DNA from 2 places in the Pantoea sp. SYBGC1 genome. Region 1 is predicted to be linked to the other one. Evidence: predicted binding sites of a transcription regulator. Region 1 holds the regulator's gene; the other holds the start of a gene.
What was found. The regulator PhoB, encoded in region 1, activates phosphate uptake and scavenging genes when phosphate is short. The targets are predictions, from matches to a motif close to CTGTCATAAAACTGNCNNAT.
Positions count from the first base shown of each region.

Region 2: pstS (phosphate ABC transporter substrate-binding protein PstS) is a predicted target of PhoB. The motif match lies at 5,145-5,164, and genes of this name have one in related genera.

Region 1 covers NZ_JBXUNM010000003.1:325,470-332,847, reverse strand. The annotation lists gene AC2CF9_RS08875 (AAA family ATPase) at 1-2,178, opposite strand, end outside; gene sbcD (exonuclease subunit SbcD) at 2,175-3,392, opposite strand; gene phoB (phosphate response regulator transcription factor PhoB) at 3,585-4,274, shown strand; gene phoR (phosphate regulon sensor histidine kinase PhoR) at 4,290-5,600, shown strand; gene AC2CF9_RS08855 (PstS family phosphate ABC transporter substrate-binding protein) at 5,669-6,589, shown strand; gene AC2CF9_RS08850 (cobalamin-independent methionine synthase II family protein) at 6,759-7,378, shown strand, end outside.
Region 2 covers NZ_JBXUNM010000006.1:28,211-35,588, forward strand. The annotation lists gene atpD (F0F1 ATP synthase subunit beta) at 1-892, shown strand, start outside; gene AC2CF9_RS11830 (F0F1 ATP synthase subunit epsilon) at 917-1,336, shown strand; gene glmU (bifunctional UDP-N-acetylglucosamine diphosphorylase/glucosamine-1-phosphate N-acetyltransferase GlmU) at 1,754-3,124, shown strand; gene glmS (glutamine--fructose-6-phosphate transaminase (isomerizing)) at 3,269-5,098, shown strand; gene pstS (phosphate ABC transporter substrate-binding protein PstS) at 5,271-6,314, shown strand; gene pstC (phosphate ABC transporter permease PstC) at 6,400-7,362, shown strand; gene pstA (phosphate ABC transporter permease PstA) at 7,359-7,378, shown strand, end outside.

The sequences.
Region 1 (7,378 bases):
AGCCTGCTGCAGCACTGCTGCTGCCTCTTCACGCGCCTGCAGCTGCTGTTGCTCCGTCAGCTCCTGCGCCTCCAGCTGCTGCTGCCAGGCGGTGAACTCTGCATGCTGCGCCGGCGTAAAGTTCAGTCCCAGCGGAGTGCACAGCGCCTGCCACCGGGTATCAATGGTGGCCAGCTGGCGATCCAGGTCAGCCAGCTCCTCTTCCAGCGCCTGCTGCTGCTGCAGAGAGAGTTTCTGCTGTTCGCCCTGTGCCGTGCCTGCCTCTTTCAGCTGCGCCACTGCCGTCTCCAGCGCGGTCAGCCGCTGCTGATTCTCATCCGGCCGGAGCTGCTGATAGTCCGCTACCGCCGGGTGCTGACAGGAACCACACAGCGGGCAGGGGGTGTCAGGTTGTAATCTGGCGCGCTCATCAGCCAGCCGGGCAATAGTCCGCTCCAGTTCGCACAGGCGACGCAGATCGAGCAGCGCCTGATGCTCACGCTTCCAGCTGTCGCGCAGCTTCTGCAGCGTCTCTTCACCCTGCCGGTAACTCTGCTGCAGCTGCGTCAGCCTGGCAGCCCGCTGTACGCGCTGCGGTTGCAGCGATTGCCACTGCGCGGCCAGCAGCGTCAGCTGCTGACGCGGGGCGCGCTGCTGCTGGTAGCGGGCAAGGGCATTGCGCAGATCGGCGCTGCGCTGCTGATTTTCCAGAGAGGTCAGCGCCTGCTCAGCCTGTTCGCGCTGCTGGCGGCTCTCCGCCTCCGCCTGCGCTAATGGCTTAGCCGCCTGTTCACGCGCTGCCAGCGTCTGCTGCAGCTGCGCCAGCTGCTGCTGTTGTCGCTGCTGCTGTCCGGCAAGCTGCGCCGCCGCCTGTTCACGCTCCTCAAGGTGTCCGATGTCAGCCTGCCAGCGCGCCAGCTCCGGTCCCCAGCCGGCGGTCGCCGCTTCGCGCGTGCGCCACGCCTGCTGTTCAGCCAGCTGCAGCTGTAAGCGTTCACTCACCTGTTGCTGCTGCTGCAGCGCCTGTTCGCTGCGGCCGACCGCATGCTGCTGCTGCGTCAGCTGCTGCTGCTGTTCACTCAGCTGCTGCGCGGTGCGCGCTATCTGCTGATCGAGCGGCAGCACCTGCTCTGTCAGCAGCGTTTCGAGCTGCTGTCCGGCTTCCACCGCCTCATCACGCCTCTGCAGCGCCTGCTGATAATCGCGTTCCGCCTGCTGCAGCGTGGTTTCAGCCTGTTGCTGCTGCGCCTGCAGCTGCCGGACCAGCTGCTGCTGTGCATCATTGTCCCGCTGCAGCTGTTCACGCAACTGCAGTCCGGCGCGCAGCTTCTCTGCCGGCTCGGCGCGCGCCAGCTGCTGGCGCTCTGCGGACGCCTGCTGCCACGCCTGTTCCGCTGCCTGGCGCGCCGCGTCAGCGTGCTGCTGCTCCTGCGTCAGCTGCTGCGCCTGCGCCAGCCACTGCTGCTGCGTCTGCGCCTGCGTAAGCTGTGCATTCAGCGCGCGCTCCTCCGCGCTTAAAGTCTCCAGCTGCTCTGTGAGCGACGCCCGCTGCGTCTCATCCAGCAGCGTAATGCCGCCGGCGCGGGCGCGCAGCGTCTCAAGCGCGCCGCGCGCCGCGCGCCAGCGTTCAAAAATATGAATGGAGATATCGCCATAAATCTCGGTACCGGTCAGCTCCTCCAGCAGTTCGGCGCGCTCGCCGGGGCGGGCGTTCAGAAATGCGGCAAACTGACCCTGTGACAGCATCATTGAGCGGGTGAAGCGGGCAAAATCGAGCCCGGAGAGCGACTCTATGGCTTTCAGCTTATCGCCGACTTTATCCGCCACGATCTGATTATCAGCGACCCGCGCCAGCTCCACGCGCGGCGCCTGCAGCTTGCCGTCAGCCTGACCGCGCGCCCGGTTCTGGCTCCAGAAGGCGCGCCAGGCTTCACCTTTAATTTCAAACTCAACTTCAGCCAGACACTCGGCGGTGTCGCGCGTCATCAGCTGATTCTCACTCTGCGACAGCCCGCCAAGGCGCGGCGTCTGGTGATAGAGCGCGAGGCAGATCGCATCCAGCAGCGTGGTTTTGCCGGCGCCGGTAGCGCCCGTGATGGCAAACAGACCGTTGCTGGCGAACGGCTCCTGGCGGAAGTCGATCAGCCATTCACCGCGCAGTGCGTTGAGATTTTTAAAACGTAGCGTCAGAATTTTCATGCGGACGGATCCTCCAGGGCGGCCAGCGCGCTGCGAAACAGACGGGTCAGTCCGTCACTCTGCTGCGCATCCAGCTCTGACTCCTGAGCCAGGCGACGGGCAAAAACCTCTTCGACTTTCAGCTCGCTCAGCGTCTCATTTGTCAGCCGTTCCAGGCTGCGCTGACGCAGCGCGCGACTGCGGCGCACCAGCAGCACCTCTACCGGCAGCGTGGCCGTGAGCTGTTCAATACGCCGCTGCAGATCGGTGAGGTACTCCTGCGTGGTGATCTCGATATCCAGCCATACCGGCAGCAATCCCTCATAGCGGGCAAACTGTGCCAGCTGCGCCTCAATCTCTGCCATCGATCCTTTTAGCATCTGCATCGGCTGAAAGGCGGGTATGGTCAGCGCGGTTACGCTCTCCAGCGTGTGGCCAAAATCGAGCAGCCAGACGCTTTTATCACGTCCGCTCTCATCAAAACTGAGCGGGATCGGTGAGCCGCTGTAGCGAATATGTTCCGTGCCGGCAATCCGCTGCGCGCGGTGAATATGGCCGAGTGCAATGTAGTCTGCGGGCGGAAATGCCTGCGCCGGAAACGCATCCAGCGTGCCGATATAGATATCACGTACCGCGTCGCTTTTGGTCACGCCCACGGTAGTGAGGTGGCCGGTAGCGACGATTGGCAGCGGCTTATCCAGCCGCTCTCTTTCTGCCACGGCGGCGCTATAGCAGTGCTGATAATGCTGCTCAATCGCCTGCAGCAGCGATAACTGCTTGTCGCGCCCGGACTGACCGGCCCGGCTGCGCAGAATATCGCGCGGGCGCAGATAGGGAATGGCGCACAGCAGCGCGCCCGGCGATCCGTCACGCTGCGTCAGCGTCAGCACCTGCTGTTCGCCGCCGGGGGTGGCGCTGGTGATCACCCGGGTGTTAAGGCAGGCCAGCAGTTCGCGCGACTCATTCAGCGTGGCGACCGAATCGTGATTGCCCGCCAGCACAATTAGCTGACAGCCGCTGGGCTGCAGCGCGACCACGAACCGGTTAAACATTTCACGGGCGTAACTGGGGGGCGAACCGGTATCAAACAGATCGCCTGCCACGATCAGTGCATCAACCTGATGCTCAGCAATTTGCCGGAGCAGCCAGTCAAGAAAAGCCTGGTGTTCGGCGGCGCGACTCTTGCTGTAAAAAAACTGACCGAGGTGCCAGTCTGCGGTATGAATAATGCGCATGGGGTGTCCTGCCTGAAAGCTGGCGGCCAGTATAACGGCTTCGGGCACAAAGGAAAAAAGACGTTTTTGCCGGTGCGGGGGTGGTTTTTATCTCTTGCTTACCCGCCGGGTTTTTCATAAAAGTGTCATAAAACTGACGCATAATGACGCCGCATATCCCAGTGACATCCCGTCACACTCGCAGGAGCAATAATGGCCAAGCGCATTTTGGTTGTGGAAGATGAAGCGCCCATCCGGGAAATGTTATGTTTTGTGCTGGAACAGAACGACTACCAGCCCATTGAAGCGGAAGATTATGACAGCGCGATTAGCCGGCTGATTGAACCCTGGCCCGATCTGATTCTGCTGGACTGGATGCTGCCCGGCGGCAGCGGCATTCAGTTTATTAAACATCTGAAGCGCGAGGCCATGACGCGCGATATCCCGGTCATGATGCTGACCGCGCGCGGTGAGGAAGAGGATCGCGTGCGCGGGCTGGAAGTGGGCGCAGATGATTACATCACCAAGCCGTTCTCACCGAAAGAGCTGATGGCGCGTATTAAAGCCGTCATGCGGCGCATCTCCCCGATGGCGGTCGAAGAGGTGATTGAGATGCAGGGGCTGAGTCTCGATCCCTCCTCACATCGCGTGATGTCGGAGACCACGCCGCTGGAGATGGGGCCAACCGAATATAAGCTGCTGCATTTCTTTATGACGCATCCGGAGCGGGTCTACAGCCGCGAACAGCTGCTGAACCACGTCTGGGGCACCAACGTCTATGTCGAAGATCGCACCGTAGATGTGCATATTCGTCGCCTGCGTAAAGCACTGGAAATCTCCGGCCACGATCGTATGGTGCAAACCGTACGCGGAACAGGGTATCGTTTCTCTGCCCGCTACTAAACGGAGCCTGCTACCGTGCTGGAACGCCTCTCCTGGAAGCGATTACTGACCGAGCTGGCGCTGGCCTGTCTGCCTGCGCTGCTGCTCGGCCTGCTGTTTGGTTATCTGTCGTGGTGGCTGCTGGCAGCCGTCTCAGGCGTTCTGGCCTGGCACTTTACTAATCTGATGCGGCTCTCCCACTGGCTGTGGGTCGACCGATCAATGACGCCGCCCACCGGGCGCGGCAGCTGGGAACCGCTGTTTTATGGCCTCTACCAGATGCAGCTGCGTAACCGCCGCCGCCGCCGCGAGCTGGGAAACCTGATCAGGCGCTTTCGCAGCGGTGCGGAGTCGCTGCCGGATGCCGTGGTGCTGACCACTGAAGAGGGAACCATTTTCTGGTGCAACGGCCTCGCCCAGCAGCATCTGGGGCTGCGCTGGCCGGAGGATAACGGCCAGAATATTCTCAACCTGCTGCGCTATCCCGAATTCTCCCGCTATATCCGCCAGCGCGACTTTGCCCGGCCGCTGACGGTAGTGCTGAATAATCAGCGGCACATGGAGTTCCGCGTGATGCCTTACAGCGAGGGGCAGTGGCTGATGGTGGCGCGCGATGTGACCCAGATGCATCAGCTGGAGGGCGCCCGCCGCAACTTTTTTGCCAACGTCAGTCATGAACTGCGTACGCCGCTCACGGTGCTGCAGGGCTATCTGGAGATGATGGACGATGAGGCGATGAATGCGCGAACGCGCAGCAAAGCGCTGGGCACGATGCAGGAGCAGACCCGGCGCATGGACAGCCTGGTCAGGCAGCTGCTGACGCTGTCGCGTATCGAGGCGGCTCCGGCGCTCGATCTTAAAGAGCGGGTTGATGTACCGGCCATGCTGCATCTGCTGCAGCGCGAAGCGGAAACGCTGAGCCAGGGGCGCCATGTTATTCACTTCCATACCGATCCTCACTTACGCGTACTGGGAAATGACGAGCAGCTGCGCAGCGCTATCTCTAACCTGGTCTATAACGCGGTTAACCACACGCCGGAAGGCACGCATATCCATATCAGCTGGCTGCGCACGCGGCAGGGAGCGGAGCTTAAAGTCTGCGATAACGGTCCCGGCATCAGCGAAGAGCATCTGCCGCGCCTGACGGAGCGCTTTTACCGCGTTGATAAAGCGCGGTCGCGTGCCACCGGGGGCAGCGGACTGGGGCTGGCGATCGTCAAGCATGCGCTGAGCCATCACGGTGCACGGCTGGAGATCAGCAGCCGGCCGCATCAGGAGACCTGCTTTCGCTTTCTGCTGCCGTCGCGTCTGATTGTGGAAGAGGCCGCGCAGGAGCGGGCGGGGTAATCTGCGTTGCGCCGTTTTCGCAGGCTTGCCACAATAGCGCTCTTCTTCTCTCTGACGGCGGCTCCATGCTGAAATCTCTGCTGTTCACACTTCTGCTGCTCTTCTCTGTGCTGGCGCAGGCGCAAAAAGCGATGCTGACCGGCAACCTCAGCAGCGCCGGGTCAGATACGCTGGGCTACCTGATGACGCTGTGGGGGGAAGATTTCAGCCTGCAGGCGCCCGGCGTCAACGTTCAGGTACAGGCGGCGGGCTCTTCAACCGCGCCAACGGCGCTGGCTGCGGGTGCCGCACAGCTGGGCGCGATGAGCCGGCCGATGCAGAACGATGAACGACAGCTGTTCATTGCCCGCTACGGCTATCCGCCGCTCGCCGTACCGGTCGCCATGGATGCGCTGGTCGTGGTGGTGAACCAGGCTAATCCGCTGCAGCGTATCAGCCAGCCGCAGCTTGATGCGCTCTATTCTGTTACCCGCCTGTGCGGCGGCACGCAGGTTCCGCAGCGCTGGGGCGATACGGGCGTGACAGACGATAACTGGGCGCAGCGGCGCATTCAGCGCTTTGGCCGCAACTCCGCCTCCGGCACCTGGGGGTTCTTCAAACAGCAGGCGCTCTGTCGCGGCGATTTTCGCGCTGACGTGGCGGAGTTTCCCGGTTCAGCTGCCGTAGTGCAGGCGGTTGCGACCACGCCAGAGAGTATCGGCTACGCCAGCTTTGGCTTTCATCTCAGCGGCGTAAAGATAGTGCCGATTGTGACGCGAACCGGCGAAAGCATCATGCCGGATGCCGATACCATCCGCAGCGGCCGCTATCCCTGGTCCCGGCCACTCTATATCTACGTGAATAAACCGCCGGGCAAGCCGCTGCCGCTGCTGGTGGCGGCGTTTCTGCATCAGGTACTGTCGTCGCAGGGCCAGCGGCGAGTGGCGGAAGCGGGCTATTTACCTCTCTCCGATGCGCAAATCTCCGCTGCGCGGGCGGCCATTGAGTAAGCAGGAAGCAGGGACACAGGAAAATGAATTTTCTTCATGCCTGCTGAAAATTCTTCCGTTGCCCCGCGCGCGGAAGCGTGGCACTCTTTGGACATATAGCCATCCAGATGGCTGAAATAACCAGAAGAAATTATACCTGACCGCAACTACCGGTCTGCAAGGAGAATCTATGCCCGCTCAGCACGCCCCGTTCCGCGCCGATACCGTCGGCAGTTTTCTGCGTCCCGCTGCGATCAAACAGGCGCGCGAACAGCACGCCCGTGGTGAGATTGGCGCGGAGCAGCTGCGCGAAGTGGAAGACCAGGCTATTCGCGATGTTGTCGCGCAGCAGCGTGCCAATGGCCTGCAGGTTGTCACCGACGGCGAGTTCCGTCGCGCCTGGTGGCACTTCGATTTCTTTGGCGATTTGAATGGCGTAGAGCTGTTTGAAGCGGAGCAGGGGATCCAGTTCAACGGCGTGCAGACCAAAGCGCACGGTGTAAAAGTCACCGGTAAAGTCTCGTTTAATCCGGCGCATCCGATGCTGGACCACTTCCGCTTTCTGCAGAGTATCGCCGGCGACGCGGTCGCTAAAATGACGATTCCCAGCCCGAGCGTGCTGCATTTCCGCGGCGGTCGCAAGGTTATCGACGCCACGGTTTACCCCGATCTGGATGCCTACTTTGCCGATCTGGCGCAGACCTATAAAGACGCCATTGCCGCATTTTATGCTGCCGGCTGCCGCTATCTGCAGCTCGACGATACCGTCTGGGCCTATCTCTGCTCCGGGGAGCAGCAGGAACAGATCCG
Region 2 (7,378 bases), on a different contig from region 1:
CCGTAACATCGCGGCTGAGCACTCAGGTTATTCGGTCTTTGCTGGTGTGGGTGAGCGTACTCGTGAGGGTAACGACTTCTACCACGAAATGACTGACTCCAACGTTATCGATAAAGTAGCGCTGGTGTATGGCCAGATGAACGAGCCGCCGGGTAACCGTCTGCGCGTAGCACTGACCGGTCTGACCATGGCGGAAAAATTCCGTGATGAAGGCCGTGACGTTCTGCTGTTCATCGACAACATCTACCGTTACACCCTGGCAGGTACTGAAGTATCTGCACTGCTGGGTCGTATGCCATCTGCGGTAGGTTATCAGCCAACGCTGGCTGAAGAGATGGGTGTGCTGCAGGAGCGTATTACCTCCACTAAGACCGGTTCAATCACCTCCGTACAGGCCGTTTATGTTCCTGCGGATGACCTGACTGACCCGTCTCCGGCAACCACCTTTGCTCACTTAGACTCAACCGTTACGCTGAGCCGTCAGATCGCCTCTCTGGGTATCTACCCGGCCGTTGACCCGCTGGATTCTACCAGCCGTCAGCTGGATCCACTGATCGTGGGTCAGGAGCACTATGACGTCGCACGTGGCGTACAGTCACTGCTGCAGCGTTACCAGGAGCTGAAAGACATCATCGCCATCCTCGGTATGGACGAGCTGTCTGAAGAAGATAAACTGCTGGTGGCACGTGCGCGTAAGATCCAGCGCTTCCTGTCTCAGCCATTCTTTGTTGCTGAAGTCTTCACCGGTTCTCCGGGCAAATACGTGACGCTGAAAGATACCATTCGTGGTTTCAAAGGCATCATGGAAGGCGAATTCGACCACCTGCCAGAGCAGGCGTTCTACATGGTCGGCGCTATCGAAGAAGCTGTAGAAAAAGCGAAGAAACTGTAATAACGGTTTCCCGGGAGGAATGGTATGGCTATGACTTATCATCTGGACGTGGTCAGCGCGGAGCAGCAGATGTTCTCCGGTCTGGTACAGCGTATCCAGGTGTCAGGTAGCGAAGGTGAGCTGGGTATCCACCCGGGCCACGCCCCGCTGCTGACCGCCATCAAGCCTGGCATGATTCGCATCGTGAAGCAGCACGGCGACGAGGAGTATATCTACCTCTCCGGCGGCGTGCTGGAAGTACAGCCGGGCAGCACGACCGTTCTGGCCGACACCGCGATTCGTGGTGAAGACCTTGACGAAGCGCGCGCGCTGGAAGCGAAACGTAAAGCAGAAGAGCACATGAACAGCAGCCACGGCGACGTGGACTATGCTCAGGCCTCTGCAGAGCTGGCGAAAGCTATCGCGAAACTGCGTGTTATCGAGCTGACCAAAAAAGCGATGTAATCAGGCTTTATGCGTCATGAAATGCCAGCCCTCCGGGGCTGGCATTTTTTTTGCCTGCTGCCGGTGCGCATAAGTGCGCACCCTGTGAATGGCCATGTATGAAACCATTTATGGCAATCAGATGCCGGTGCGCATAAATGCGCACCCTACGGATGGCCATGTATGAAGCCATTTATGGCGATCAGATGCCGGTGCGCATAAATACATACGCTGTCCAAAACCGCACAAGCACCCCACAGGGGTGCCATTTATGGCGCCCGAAAATGGCACAACGCCCTTATCTTATGCCTTCCCCGGCGACCCGTGCTGGCCACTTTCCGCCGCTCATCCTCTTCCGCTAATTTCGCCATGAGAAAAATGTAGTAATCTCAGGGGTAAACCTTACACTTTCGAAAGTTAAATTGAGTCTGGAAAATTATGTCTGTAAGCGCGATGAGTGTGGTGATCCTGGCCGCTGGCAAAGGCACCCGTATGTATTCCGATCTGCCTAAAGTTCTGCACACCCTGGCAGGTAAACCCATGGTGCAGCATGTTATAGATGCCGCCACCGGGCTTGGGGCCCGACAGGTTCACCTGGTTTATGGTCACGGGGGTGAACTGCTGCAGCAGAAGCTGGCGCATAACGCCCTGAACTGGGTGCTGCAGGCGGAACAGCTCGGTACCGGGCACGCCATGCAGCAGGCGGCGCCCTTCTTTGCCGATGACGAAGATATTCTGATGCTGTATGGCGATGTGCCGCTTATCTCGCAGGCAACGCTGCAGCAGCTGCGCGCGGCGAAGCCCGAAGGCGGTATCGGGCTGCTGACCGTGGTGCTGGATAACCCCACCGGCTACGGCCGCATCGTGCGCGAAAACATGACTGTAACCGGCATTGTTGAGCAGAAAGATGCGTCTGCTGAGCAGCTGGCTATTCAGGAGATCAACACCGGTATTCTGCTAGCCAACGGCGGCGATCTCCGGCGCTGGCTGGCACAGCTCGATAACAACAACGCCCAGGGTGAGTTCTATATCACCGATATCATCGCGATGGCGCATCAGGAAGGCCGCGTGATCAATACCGTTCATCCGGCGCGTATCAGTGAAACGGAAGGCGTAAATAATCGTCTGCAGCTGGCTACGCTGGAGCGCACTTTTCAGCAGGAGCAGGCGGAAAAACTGCTGCTGGCGGGCGTGATGCTGCGCGATCCGGCGCGTTTTGACCTGCGCGGTACGCTGGCGCACGGGCGCGACGTAGAAATTGATATCGGCGTCATTATTGAAGGCGATGTCACGCTGGGCAACCGGGTAAAAATTGGCGCCGGCTGCGTGATCAAAAACAGCGTTCTGGGCGATGACTGTGAGATCAGCCCTTATTCTGTCATTGAAGATGCGACGCTGGCCGCCGCCTGCACGGTCGGCCCGTTTGCCCGGCTGCGTCCCGGCAGCGAACTGGCTGAACAGGCGCACGTCGGCAATTTTGTGGAAATGAAAAAGGCCACGCTTGGCAAAGGTTCCAAAGCGGGTCATCTCTCCTACCTGGGTGATGCGGAAATCGGCGCGGGCGTTAACATCGGCGCCGGCACCATTACCTGCAACTACGATGGCGCTAACAAATTTAAAACCATCATTGGCGATAACGTATTTGTGGGATCGGATACGCAGCTGGTGGCACCGGTCACCGTTGCGGCTGGCGCCACTATCGCCGCCGGTACCACGGTAATGAAAGATGTCACCGCCGCCGATCTGGTCTACAACCGCAAAGAACAGCAGCAGAAAGCGGGCTGGCAGCGCCCGGTGAAGAAAAAATAAATTTTAAGGACCGGCAAAGATCGGCCCGTTTAGCAGTGCCATAACGATATCCCCACTCTCTACAAGGCTCGGGGAACCGGCGCAGCCGGAAATCAGGTCAGATGACAACGCAATGGCCGAAAGCCATGAAGTCAGGAAACGAATATGTGTGGAATTGTTGGAGCAGTAGCGCAGCGTGACATTGCAGAGATCCTGCTGGAAGGTCTGCGTCGTCTGGAGTATCGCGGTTATGACTCAGCCGGTCTGGCTGTCGTCGATCGTCAGGGGCACGTGACGCGTCTGCGTCGCGTTGGCAAAGTGGCTAATCTGGCGGAGGCCGCAGATCAGCAGCCGCTGATTGGCGGTACCGGTATTGCCCACACCCGCTGGGCTACGCACGGTGAACCTTCAGAGGCAAATGCGCATCCGCACGTCTCAGAGCAGATCATCGTGGTGCATAACGGCATTATCGAAAATCATGAGCCGCTGCGCGCGCAAATGATTGAACGTGGCTACCATTTTGCCTCCGAGACGGACACCGAAGTGGTGGCGCATCTGGTGCACTGGGAGCAGAAGCAGGGCGGCACGCTGCGTGAGGTGATCCTGCGCGTGATTCCTCAGCTGCGCGGTGCTTACGGCATGGTCATCATGGACAGCCGCGATCCGTCGGTGCTGGTGGCCGCGCGCTCCGGCAGCCCGCTGGTGATTGGCCGTGGCGTGGGCGAGAACTTTATCGCATCCGATCAGCTGGCGCTGCTGCCGGTTACCCGCCGCTTTATCTACCTGGAAGAGGGGGATATTGCCGAGGTTACCCGCCGTGAAGTCACTATCATCGATCGCGAAGGCCATCAGGTGCAGCGCGCGGAGATCGAATCAAACGCGCAGTATGACGCGGGCGATAAAGGTATCTATCGCCACTATATGCAGAAAGAGATCTACGAGCAGCCCAACGCTATCAAAAATACGCTGGCGGGCCGCTTCCACGACGGGATTGTCGATCTGCGCGAACTGGGTGAGCATGCAGAGTCGCTGCTGAGCAAAGTAGAGCATATCCAGATCATCGCCTGCGGCACCTCCTACAACTCCGGTATGGTATCGCGCTACTGGTTTGAATCACTGGCAAACATCCCGTGTGACGTTGAGATCGCCTCTGAATTCCGCTACCGCAAATCCGCAGTACGCAAAAACAGCCTGCTGATCACCCTGTCGCAGTCGGGTGAAACCGCCGATACGCTGGCGGCGCTGCGCCTCTCCAAAGAGCTGGGTTATCTTGGCTCACTGGCTATCTGTAACGTCGCCGGCTCTTCGCTGGTGCGCGAATCCGATCTGGCGCTGATGACCAAAGCGGGCACGGAAATTGGCGTGGCTTCCACCAAAGCCTTTACCACGCAGCTGACGGTACTGCTGATGCTGGTGGCAAAACTGGGTCGTCTGCACGGCATGAAGCCGGAAACGGAGCATGAGATTGTGCATGCGCTGCAGGCGCTGCCTAGCCGTATTGAGCAGATGCTGGCGCAGGATAAGATCATCGAGAGCCTGGCAGAAGATTTCTCTGACAAGCATCATGCGCTGTTTCTTGGCCGTGGGGATCAATACCCGATCGCCATGGAAGGCGCGCTCAAGCTCAAAGAGATCTCCTATATTCATGCCGAAGCCTACGCGGCCGGTGAGCTGAAGCATGGCCCGCTGGCGCTGATCGATGCCGATATGCCGGTGATCGTGGTCGCACCTAACAATGAGCTGCTGGAAAAGCTGAAATCCAACATCGAAGAAGTGCGCGCACGCGGCGGCCTGCTCTATGTCTTCGCCGATGGCGATGCGGGCTTCAGCGACAGTGAAGGGATGAAAATTATCTCACTGCCGCATGTCGAGGACGTGATTGCCCCTATCTTCTACACCGTGCCGCTGCAGATGCTCTCTTATCATGTGGCGCTGATCAAAGGCACCGACGTGGACCAGCCACGTAACCTGGCAAAATCGGTTACCGTTGAGTAATCGCTAAGCCGGGCGGGCCTGCAACGGGCCCGCCCGGTTTTTATCTTCGTCATAAAACTGTCATATTTCGTACATTTCACTGTCATCAAACTGTCCTATTTTCCCTCCAGCAGCAATCACTGACTCCAACTAAAACGGCGTTAAGCCTGATTTATACTCCCCCGGAGGGAACATGACACTGATGCGTAGCACCGTAGCCCGAATCCTCGCCGCCACTTTCGCCGTCAGCGCAGTTTCTGCGTTTGCCGCCACCGATCTGACCGGCGCTGGCGGGACCTTCCCGGCCCCGGTTTATGCCAAGTGGGCAGCAGAGTATCAGCAGGCCACCGGTAGCAAAATCAACTATCAGGGAATCGGCTCTTCGGGTGGCGTAAAGCAGATCATCGCAAAAACCGTGGATTTCGGTGCTTCTGATGCGCCGATGAAAGAGGAAGATCTGCAGAAAAATGGCCTGTTCCAGTTCCCGACCGTTATCGGTGGCGTGGTGCTGGCCGTGAACATTCCGGGTGTGAAGTCTGGCGAGCTGACGCTCGATGGCAAAACCGTGGGTGACATCTATCTCGGCACCATTAAAAAATGGAACGATCCGGCGATCGCTAAGCTGAACCCGAACCTGAAACTGCCTGACACCAATATCAACGTCGTGCGCCGCGCCGACGGCTCCGGTACCTCCTTTGTGTTTACCAGCTATCTGACCAAAGTGAACACGGACTGGGCAAGCAAAATAGGCAAAGGCAACACCGTTAACTGGCCAACCGGTCTTGGCGGTAAAGGCAACGATGGCGTGGCCGCTTTCGTGCAGCGTCTGCCGGGTTCAATTGGCTATGTCGAATACGCCTACGCGAAACAGAACAACCTGACCTACACCAAACTGCTGGATGCGGATGGCAAACCGGTGGCGCCGAGTGAAAGCAGCTTTGCCAACGCCGCCAAAGGCGCTGACTGGAGCAGCTCGTTTGCTCAGGACCTGACGTTCCAGAAAGGTGACGACGCGTGGCCGATCGCCTCCACCACTTTTATCCTGATTTACAAAGATCAGGCTAATGCGGAGAAGGGCGCGGAAGTGCTGAAGTTCTTTGACTGGGCCTATAAAGGCGGCAGCAAAACCGCCACGGCGCTGGATTACGCGGCGCTGCCGGAGAGCGTGGTGACGCAGATCCGTGCGGCATGGAAAGCGAATATCAAAGACAGCAGCGGCAAAGCGCTCTGGCAGTAAGCCATTGTCAGGCTCGGCTACTGGCTGAGTATCCCGGGGGCGGCCGCCTGGTCGCCCTGCATATCCTCTGAGAACCGAGAATTTTATGGCTGCTACCAAGCCGGCATTCAAAGCACCGGGTAAGCAAGGCGACATGATTTTTGGCGCGCTGGTTAAACTCTCTGCGCTGATTGTCCTGCTGCTGCTGGGTGGCATTATTGTCTCCCTGATCGTCTCCTCCTGGCCCAGCATTCAGAAGTTTGGCTTCGCCTTTCTCTGGACCAAAACCTGGGATGCACCAAACGAAGAGTTTGGCGCTCTGGTGCCGATTTACGGCACGCTGGTGACCTCACTGATCGCATTAATCATCGCGGTACCGGTAAGCTTCGGAATCGCACTGTTTCTGACCGAGCTGGCACCCGGCTGGCTGCGTCGTCCGCTGGGCACCGCCATTGAACTGCTGGCGGCCATCCCGAGCATTGTTTATGGCATGTGGGGCCTGTTTATCTTCGCGCCGCTGTTTGCCGAATATTTTCAGACGCCGGTTGGCAACGTCCTCGCTAACATTCCCATCGTCGGCACGCTGTTCTCTGGCCCGGCGTTTGGTATCGGTATCCTGGCCGCAGGCGTCATCCTGGCGATTATGATCATTCCTTATATCGCCTCGGTAATGCGCGACGTCTTTGAACAGACGCCGGTGATGATGAAAGAGTCCGCGTATGGCATCGGCTGCACGACCTGGGAGGTGATCTGGCGTATCGTGCTGCCGTTTACCAAAAACGGCGTCATCGGCGGCGTGATGCTGGGACTGGGGCGGGCGCTGGGAGAGACCATGGCGGTGACCTTTATTATCGGTAACACCTACCAGCTCGACAGCGCTTCGCTGTTTATGCCCGGCAACAGTATCACCTCAGCGCTGGCTAACGAGTTTGCTGAAGCGGAATCGGGCGTGCATGTCGCTGCGCTGATGGAGCTGGGCCTGATCCTGTTTGTGATCACCTTTATCGTCCTGGCGATCTCGAAGCTGATGATCCTGCGGCTGGCAAAAAGTGAAGGGGCCCGTTCATGACCGCAATTGAAATGCA